Regions from separate parts of the Psychrobium sp. 1_MG-2023 genome, predicted to be linked through region 1. Evidence: predicted binding sites of a transcription regulator. Region 1 holds the regulator's gene; each other region holds the start of a gene.
The links. Region 1 encodes MetJ, which represses methionine synthesis genes. Its sites were predicted from a motif close to TAGACGTCTAGACGTCTA; they were not measured.

Region 1 (3,288 bases):
AATATCACCCGCAAGATCGAAACTTAACATCGCACCAAAACCCAGTTGTTGTGATTTAGCCAACTCATGTTGCGGATGATCTTCAAGGCCCGGGTAATAGACTTTCGCTACCGCTGGGTGCTCATTTAAAAATGCGGCAATTGTCGCTGCACTCTCTTGATGTTGCTTCAAACGTACAGGCAAGGTACGTAGACCTCGCATCGCCATGTAACTATCAAATGCCGAGCCTGTCACACCAATACAGTTAGCCCACCAATCAAGGTCAACACCCAGTTGATGGTCTTTGGTAATAATCGCGCCAGCGACAACATCGCTATGGCCATTGATATATTTGGTACAAGAGTGCAATACAATGTCTGCACCTAGACTTAATGGTTGCTGTAAGATTGGGGTTAAGAAGGTATTATCAACAACAACATAAGCACCGACAGCTTTGGCTTGCGCCGCAATCGCTTTGACATCAACTAAACGTAATAGCGGATTACTCGGTGTTTCAATCCACACCATTTTCGGTTTAAGCGCTATCGCAGCATCTAAGGCAGCTTGGTCGTTTTGATCAACCACTACCAGCTTAAATAATCCACGACGCTCAAGATGATCAAACATCCGGTAGCTACCGCCATAACAATCATGCGGAATCACTAAAGTATCTTCAGGGGATAACAATTGAATAACAGTGGTAATCGCTGCAAGGCCCGTACACGTCATCACGCCGTAAGCACCGCCTTCAAGGTCGGCTAAGGCTTTTGCTAACTGGCTACGGGTTGGGTTACCACGACGCGCATAATCATACTCTCTTGGTTCGTCGTAGCCCTTAAAAGTATAATTGCTAGAAAGATAAATCGGTGGCACAACCGCGCCATGTTGCGTGTCAGTATCAATACCACCGCGCACAGCGATAGTTTCAGACCCAAATTTGTTCATAAATCCTCCAGCAAAAAGCTTGACTTAAGGTACAGCTAGGATATAAAGATGTCTAGATGGCTAATTTAGTTTATCTAAAAAAAGACGTCAAGATGTTTAGACGTCTATCTTAAAATAAAAAGTGAAATAAACGTCATTAAAAAGCAAATATAACCACAAGAAATTTGACAGTATTCGCTCAACCGTTAAAATCTGCATGCTTTTTATAATACATGCGTCAATATAGCGAGTTATAAAGAGCTTTCACAGCGTTTAGATCAATATAATAGGGTGTTTTCATGACTGTCTGGAATGGCGAATATATCAGTCCTTATGCCGAGCACGGCAAAAAGAACGAGCAAGTAAAGAAAGTAACCGTTTCAGTGCCTTTAAAGCTATTAAAGATCCTGACTGATGAACGCACACGCCGTCAGGTCAATAACCTACGCCATGCCACCAATAGTGAATTATTGTGTGAAGCCTTCTTACATGCTTACACAGGGCAGCCATTGCCAGAAGATAGTGATTTAGCAAAAGATAAACCTAGTACAATTCCACAAGCGGCACGTGAGCTAATGGAAGAGTTAGGGACTCTAGAGCAGTACTTAGCAGATACCGAAAAAGAAGACTAGCAATTGACATATAACGCTATCGCAAAGGTAGCGTTAAACAAAGGCATGCCCCGCCCAATTGGCTGCTACTTCTAGCGGAAACACACCCCTGGTGCCAATCCATTATTTTTACCGTAATCGCTAAGCCTAAACCGAAATGCCCCATTTCCCGCGAGCGTTCCGCGTCAAGTCTAACAAACGGGTCAAACACTCGCTCTAGATCGCTATTGGCAATTCCGGGACCATCGTCTTCCACCAAAATATTAAGTTGCTGCTTATCACACTGCAAAGTTACTGACACTGTGGAGTCAGCATAATCAATCGCATTAGCTAATAAGTTTTGCAAGGCTCGGTAAAACCATTGTGGGTCAATCTGTGCAAACGTTGGCGTTTGCGTGCCATTTAATTCCACCGTGACTTGCTGTTGCAAAGATAAATTCACAACATCTTCAATCGCCACCTGCAACCACTCATTTAAATCAAGTGACTTAAGCTTTAAGCTGCCTACTTGACGCTCCATTCCTGCATATTCTAGAAATGCGGCAGTCATTTCTTCCATTCGGGTTATTTCGCTTTCCATGCGTGAGATATATTGATCTTTCTTTTCACTATTAGAACAGTCTAACGCCGCCTCGACCCCAAAACGTAAACAAGCTAATGGCGTTCTAATATCATGCGATAAACTACGCGCTAGTATCTTATTATCTGCCATCAGCTTTTCAATTTGATCAGCCATATCATTAAAACTATGCTCAAGCTGCTGAATATAAGAAAAACGGCTATCAGGAATACGCACCGACAACTCACCTTGACCAAACTTTTTAGAAGCACTGGTGAGCAAAAATAAACGTCTTGTTAGAGGAAGTGACCACAACACAATAATCAGACACACCCCTAAATAAAGCGACAAGGTCAACAATAAATCAAACTGATGATTATCATCTTCGGCGCTAGGCAAAGAAAGTTGTAGTAATTTATGAGGATGGTTTGTAATGGCTTTGAGCAAATAAGCACCCTGATCGGACGCGATTAACAACCCGCCATCTTGAGACAGTTGCAGAGCGAGAGAGCTTGGTAGTGCCACATTGTCGGCTGACTCAAGGCTTAATTGACTTGAAAAATGTTGCGCAAGTCGAATAACCGCCTCCTCAAGCTGACTATCCTCCAGTGGATTGAGTTGTTCACTTAAGCCATTAATTAACTTCTGATAAACCACCACTTCGCTAGTGTACTGAGCTTCTTGTTCCGAATTATGATCCACCAAGAGGTCGAGCCCCCACCCAGTGGCAAACAACGCCCCAAGCACAGTCACAATAATCGTAAAATACAATCTGCGCATTAGTTAGCGCTCTTGCCAAGCATCTTCGACAAACAAATAGCCCTTACCCCAGATAGTCTTAAACTTTTTTGGGTTTTGCGGATCGTCACCGAAGGTTTTTCGTAATGTCGATAACATCACATCAAAACGACGATCAAGACCGTCATATTCACGCCCCTTCAACGCTTTAAACACATTATCACGTTCGACAACTTGCCCAGCCTGACTGGCTAAGAACCATAAAAAAGAAAACAGATTAGTCGACAGTTCAACTTCATTACCTTGATACACCACTCGCTTCGATTGCTGGTTAATAACAAGTTGCCCAAAGTTAAGTTCCACTTGTTCTGCTTGAGGCGCCGTGACCGCGATTAGATTATTTTTAATCCGTGCCAGCAGCGCGCGAGGTCTAACAGGCTTTATCACATAATCATTAGCACCTGCTTCCAAACCAAT
Region 2 (3,288 bases), on a different contig from region 1:
GTGCCAACGAGGACCAAATTCACCACCACCACGGATGTTAGATAGGATGTAAACTCCCCCTTTTTCTAACCAGTTTTTACCTAAAGTCGCTGAGTAGCTTGGTTTTAATGAGACTTCAAAACCACCGTAACCATATAGTAAAGTTGGGTTTTTACCATTTAAGTCGATGTCTTTTTTCATGATGGCGAAATAAGGAACTTTAGTGCCATCTTTTGAGGTTGCCCAAAATTGTTCCGTCACTAAATCATCGCTGTTAAATTGTGATTTTTGTGCTTTTAACTGGGTTAGTTTTCCGCTGTTGCCATCAACTTTGTACAGTGTACTTGGCTTAAGGAAACTGGTGTAGTTTAGGAAAAAGTCATCACTGAGTTCATTGGTGTTAAAGACGCTAATGCTACCTTTGTCATCAATGTTTACTGGGTTTGAATTCCAGCTGCCTTGTGATTTGGTAAAACGAAGGACTTTAGATTTTACATTATCTAATACAGTGACCAATAACGCACTTTTAGTCGTACGAATTGAAGAGATTGATAAGCTATCAGAAGAAGCGATTAGCGTCTTGTATTGCGCGTTACCCTTTAAAATTGCTGTTAGAGGGGCGTGAATAACACTGCCTTGGGTAAAGGTTTGGCCATTTACGGTCCATGGGCTTTTTAGTTTGATGAATAGTTCATCGTTTAAGAAAGCACTTAAACCAGCGTCTTTAGGGATAGGTAACTGTACTTTCTTTCCATTATCTAACACAAACACTTTGCTTGAATAGAAAGATGTTGCATCGTAGATAACATCTACAGTGGTATCGCCACTGCGCATGCTGTAACCGCTAGCAGCAACTGAAGACTTTTCTGATTGGTAAACTTTTTGAGCACTTGAAAGTGGTGTGCCACGTTCCCAAATTTTAACGATGGCTGGGTAGCCTGAATCAGTCATGCTGCCAGGACCGAAGTCTGTGCCAACAAATACTGAGTTTTCATCACGCCAGCTGATATCACTTTTCGATTCTGCTAGTTCAAAACCGCCTTCAACAAAGGCTTTTTTACTAATATCAAACTCACGTACGACAACGGCGTCAGTACCACCTGGTGATAGCTTAACTAAGCAGCGGTTGTAGTTAGGGTATAGACAGTTCATGCCTTTATACACCCAGCTTTGTCCATCTTCTTTAGCTAATGCATCAACATCTAAAATAGTTTCCCACTTTGGGTTGGCCGTCTGATACTGTTCAAGTGTTGTACGGCGATAAATACCACGTTGATTATCTTTGTCAGTCCAAAAGTTATAGAGGTAATCACCGTATTGAGTCGCATAAGCAATACGGTCATTTGAGTTTAATAGTGTTAATGTCTCTTTAACACTTTCTTTATAAACTGTTGATGATTTTAATTGGGCAAATGCCACTTCATTTTGTTGGTTAACCCAATCTAATGCTGCTTTCCCTTCAACTTCCTCAAGCCACTGGTATTCAGCATCGGCTTTCTGGATAATTTTTTTCTCTGGCGTACTATTACACCCAGCAAGTACTGCAGTGGTCAGAGCCGCTACAATTAATGGTTTTTTATTCATTATTATATTCCTAGTAAAAACAGTGCATAGTTTGAATATTTGGTATAAACAATGCAAAAAGGATTTGTTTCAAAATATGTAATTAATTTATAGACGTCTAGATGTCTTTGCTGTAAGTTTGCAGTTAATAATTGATTAACAATGTACAAGGGTGTTGTGTTATGCCGATTAATATTCCCGATTTGATACCAGCAAAAAATGTTTTACGTGGCGAAAATATTTTTGTGATGAGTGAAAGCCGCGCAATTAGTCAGCAAATCCGGCCAATGAAAGTTTTATTGTTAAATCTAATGCCAAATAAAATTGAAACGGAAACTCAATTGTTGCGCTTACTAGCAAATACTCCGTTGCAGGTTGATGTTGAATTTTTACGCATTCACAATAAAGAATCAAAGAATACCCCTCAAGACCATATGAATGCGTTTTATCGTGATTTTAACGATATTAAAGAAACAAACTTCGATGGTTTGATCATTACAGGAGCACCCCTTGGGCAAATTGACTTTGATGATGTGAGTTATTGGGAACAAATCAAGGCGGTGTTTGATTGGTCACAGCGGCATGTGACATCGACTTTATTCTTGTGCTGGGCGGCTCATGCTGCGTTTTATCATTTATATGGCTTAGAGCGCCGCATTCGAGATGAAAAGATTGCAGGGGTCTTTTTACATCAACGTAGTAAGAGTCATGACCCGTTACTACGTGGCTTTGATGATGAATTTTGGGTGCCTCACTCAAGGTTTGCGCAAATGAATGTGAGTGACATTGGAGGGCACCCAGAGCTAGAGATTCTGGCAGACTCACCCCAGGCGGGAGCTTACCTTGTTGTGAGCAACGATCGTCGCAACTTATTTGTACTCGGTCATCCTGAATATAATGTCACAACTCTTAATGATGAATACCATCGTGATGTAGCAGCCGGTGAGTCTCCTGATTTACCTCAAAATTATTACCCAGAGGATAATCCAAAAAATTCACCTAAAGGATGTTGGCGCAGTCACGCTAACCTCTTGTTAACAAATTGGTTAAATTATTATGTTTATCAAATTACACCATTTGATCTTAATGACCCTGAATCTAGGACTCCTTGGGAAAATTAACCAAGGCAAATACAGTTAAAAGCTTGATAGCTCTCCCCCTCAATGTGGTATAGTAGCTCGATTCAGCCGTGTAGTTGGCTGATAGTGTTAACTATAATCATGGAGGGTGAGCTATTATAAACGTTGCAATGCATTTTTTTCCCCGCAGCTCAGCATGTGCCTTTCTTTTTCTGATGTTTTTAACTGTCGTAATTGGCAGTGAGCTGATTCAGCCTGCCAATGCCAATGAACCCTCTCAAAGTATTAATTCATCGAGCGCAAAGGAGCTGTTACAACAGCTTATCGCTAATATTGATGCCTCTCCCGATACCGCGGAGTCTTTAATTGAGCAATTAGACTCATCCTATGCCAATTTACCCAAGCCAGAGCGGGCAAAATATTTATTACTAAAAGCAAAGTTCCATATTAGCCACGAGCAATTCGATAAAGCAATATTAGTATTAGAGCAGCTTACATTTTTTAATTTACCTGTTGCTAGTTACTTTAGAAGTCTGTATTTGCAGACACGTGTCGCATTGCATAAGCAGCAATATAAAAAAGCGTTTACGCTTTTGCTTGAAATTGAACAGTTAGAGCTTAATTTAATTTCAAAAGATCACCGCCTTGATTACTTGATGTTGGCGAC
Region 3 (3,288 bases), on a different contig from region 1:
AGAAACTATAGAAAAAGCAGTCGACATTGTGCACCGTAAGTCACAGATACAGCCCAATGACCTAAACCTTCGCCGAGGAATTGAAGTTAACACCATCACAACCAATGTCTATGTGTCATCAGGTGATGCCATTACCCCAAGTAGTTATTGGGAGTCCATCGTTGCAGATAATTTAAAAGTTCAAACTTATGATAACTTAAAGCATCTAGAAATGGTTATGTTATTTAATAAGCGTCTCATGAGAGACATTGCCTCAGACCTTTTAGGCAAAGAGCTTGATGAGACTGATACTAAAATATTGGGCGTACTGTGTAACGCGAAAGATACGAGTTGTCTGGAAAAAGCGTAATCAGCTGCATTTTATGGAGTGGTTACATACCTACATTAAACAAAAAGGGCTCATACCTGAGCCCAAAATAGATACCTAGCTAGTGACCAACGATGTTATGAACCTTTTTTATTGAATTCCGCTTCAACATTCACAAGTTCCCGCTCTGCTAGCGCTAAATCTAACGTCGCTTTTAACAGTTTATATAACCTTATAGATGCATCTATTTCTTCTTTGCGGTTAGTCAAGCTCTCGATATTAAGACCCAATGGGATATCAAGTGACATACAAGCCTCAATAATCTGATTAAGATTACTACGGCAAATTTGAATGGACTCATTGAGTGGGTCTTTTGACTCTAAAATGCGCCACCGTGTAGCATCTGGAATAGCAATACCCAACCATTCCATGAAATCCATAGTTTTTTCACTGCCACACGGGGTGAATGTTAGAATGATTCGACGTGGTCGCATTTGTTGGACGCGGCATTCACGGGCGTAATTGGCTAACATGTCAATGGTTGCGGCGGCGTCATAGACGGCTTGAGAGATGAAATATTCACAGCCTTGTTTATCTTTTTCAAGCATGCGCAAATGCTCATCACCTTTTTTAGAGTGACGCTCTGCAATGGTGACACCGCCTAAGTAATAATTTTTATGGTGTTCTTGTTGTGCTTGATACGCCTCTGGTAGTGATAGCTTTTGTTGGCCATCAGCAGATGGGCTACCGACGAGAACAATATCTCTGACGCCATAAAGCTGCCAACTAGTATCTAACCACTGGGTAAACTCTGCTTTATCACGCTGAGCAACACTTTTATAAGTGATGATTGGCTTGTTTGTCTTATTGTTTAAAATTTGTGAGTAATGACAAGGCTCAAATGTTTTACTGAATGGGAAAGGGCGCTTGACTTCGGTGCGACTACTCTCATCTTGAATATCGTAGACAATCAGTCCGTCAAAGTCGATTTTGTCTAAACGAGCCACTAATTTATCGGCGACCTCTTCAACCTTGTTTAATGGTACACCTTCACGAGGTGGAGTCGTACCGATAAAATAAACACCAAATTTGGCGTCGCGGGATTTGTCACGTAATTCAGATTTCATTGCTTAGTAATACTCTATAAAAAATATCTAGTTAATATACCACTGTTAATCTAAGAGGGAGAGGGTTTTTAGACGGCTATTTAGCCAATATCGACCTATCTTAGACTAAAAGGTAACATGCTAAAATCGAAATACTTTCTTGTAGCATGTTAATGATGATATTAGGTTAGCTTAAGCGGTAAGCCATGGTCTTGCTTAATTTCTTCAATCACAACATAGGTGTGATTTTTAGCAACACCTGGGATGTCGACAATCATTCCGAGTACTTGCCGATAAGCTTCCATATCAGCAATCCGAATCTTAACCAGATAATCGAAGCCTCCTGCCACCATGTGACATTCGCACACTTGGTCTATCTCAGCAATAGCCGCTTGAAAACTATCAAAAAGCTCAGTGGTGGTGCGGTCTAATGTGATTTGAATAAAGGCTGACATGCCAAATTTTAACTTTGATGCATTTAATTTAGCGCCGTATCGCTCAATGTAGCCCTCATTCTCCAAGCGTTTTACCCGATCTAGACAAGGACTCGCGCTAAGCCCAACCTCGTTAGCAAGGTTTACATTCGAAATTCGGCCATTTTTTTGGAGTGTAGAAAGGATGCTTAGATCAATTCGATCTAGCGGTTTAGTTTTAGTCGATTGCATAATATCAGTAGATTATTCTGTTTAATGATGGCTGGGCACGATAATTTACGGTATTTCTTCGTATTTAACCAGCACATTCTGCTGCCCAATGGGTAAACTTGCTGCACTAAAAAATCCCGTGTAAATAGACTAAGCTAAATATTAGCTTTATTTACCTCTAATAATAAATAATAGGATCGCTCATGTTATTTAATGGCACATTAACGACGACAAATTCAATTCGCCAAACCATCCGAGATCATTACCGTTGTAATGAAAATACAATTATCAATCACCTTTTACCATTAGCTGAGATTGATGTCGATGCTAAGAGCCGTGCTTGGGAAAATGCACGTCAGATGGTGGTTAATATTCGTAAGGACCAAGTCGGTAAAGGTGGTGTGGATGCACTGCTCAATGAATTTGCATTATCAACCGAAGAAGGTGTTGTATTAATGTGTCTAGCCGAAGCGTTGCTTCGTGTGCCAGATAAGGTAACGGCAGATAACTTAATCCGCGATAAGTTAGCGAACGGCGATTGGAGCTCTCATATTGGTAATAGTGACTCTATTTTTGTCAATGCCTCATCTTGGGGTTTGTTAATGACCGGTAAGCTGGTTAACTACACCGATAAACAGAAAAAACTGCAGTTTAACCTACTAAAACGTACGGTTGGCCGCTTAGGTGAGCCTGTTATTCGTAAAGCCGTGCGTTATGCGATGAAAATTATGGGTACCCAATTTGTGATGGGGCGTAATATCGGTGAAGCCGTTGAGCGTGCCGTTGAGCAAGAATCTAAAGGCTACACATACTCATACGATATGCTTGGTGAAGGTGCTCGCACCATGAGCGATGCCGATCGCTATTTCGCGGCGTACGTCAGTGCAATTGACGCCATTGGTCAAGCTGCAAATGGTCGTGGACCACAAAAGAGCCCTGGTATTTCTATTAAACTTTCAGCTATTCACCCACGTTATGAATTCAGTCACCGTGACCGTGTCATTGAAGAGTTAGTCCCACGTTTGAAAGATTTAGCAATGCGTGCTAAAGGCTATAACATCGGTTTTACGGTTGATGCTGAAGAAGCTGATCGTTTAGATATTTCTATGGATGTTATTGAAGCTGTTTTCTTAGACAGTGATCTTGATGGTTGGGATGGTTTTGGTATTGCTGTTCAGGCTTATCAAAAACGTGCGATATTCGTGATCGATTGGGTTCGTGACTTAACAGA

Region 2: the regulator MetJ is predicted to act here: its motif matches at 1,654-1,671, upstream of metA (homoserine O-succinyltransferase).
Region 3: the regulator MetJ is predicted to act here: its motif matches at 1,496-1,513, upstream of Q8W26_RS03750 (methylenetetrahydrofolate reductase).

The regions. Positions count from the first base shown of each region.
Region 1 is NZ_JAUYVJ010000035.1:6,537-9,824, forward strand. Features, by position in the region: gene metB (cystathionine gamma-synthase) at 1-924, opposite strand, end outside; gene metJ (met regulon transcriptional regulator MetJ) at 1,203-1,535, shown strand; gene Q8W26_RS15535 (ATP-binding protein) at 1,552-2,853, opposite strand; gene Q8W26_RS15540 (response regulator transcription factor) at 2,857-3,288, opposite strand, start outside.
Region 2 is NZ_JAUYVJ010000013.1:85,044-88,331, reverse strand. Features, by position in the region: gene Q8W26_RS08920 (prolyl oligopeptidase family protein) at 1-1,563, opposite strand, end outside; gene metA (homoserine O-succinyltransferase) at 1,725-2,663, shown strand; gene Q8W26_RS08910 (diguanylate cyclase domain-containing protein) at 2,792-3,288, shown strand, end outside.
Region 3 is NZ_JAUYVJ010000005.1:2,891-6,178, reverse strand. Features, by position in the region: gene Q8W26_RS03760 (hypothetical protein) at 1-39, shown strand, start outside; gene Q8W26_RS03755 (hypothetical protein) at 29-349, shown strand; gene Q8W26_RS03750 (methylenetetrahydrofolate reductase) at 445-1,434, opposite strand; gene Q8W26_RS03745 (winged helix-turn-helix transcriptional regulator) at 1,596-2,078, opposite strand; gene putA (bifunctional proline dehydrogenase/L-glutamate gamma-semialdehyde dehydrogenase PutA) at 2,261-3,288, shown strand, end outside.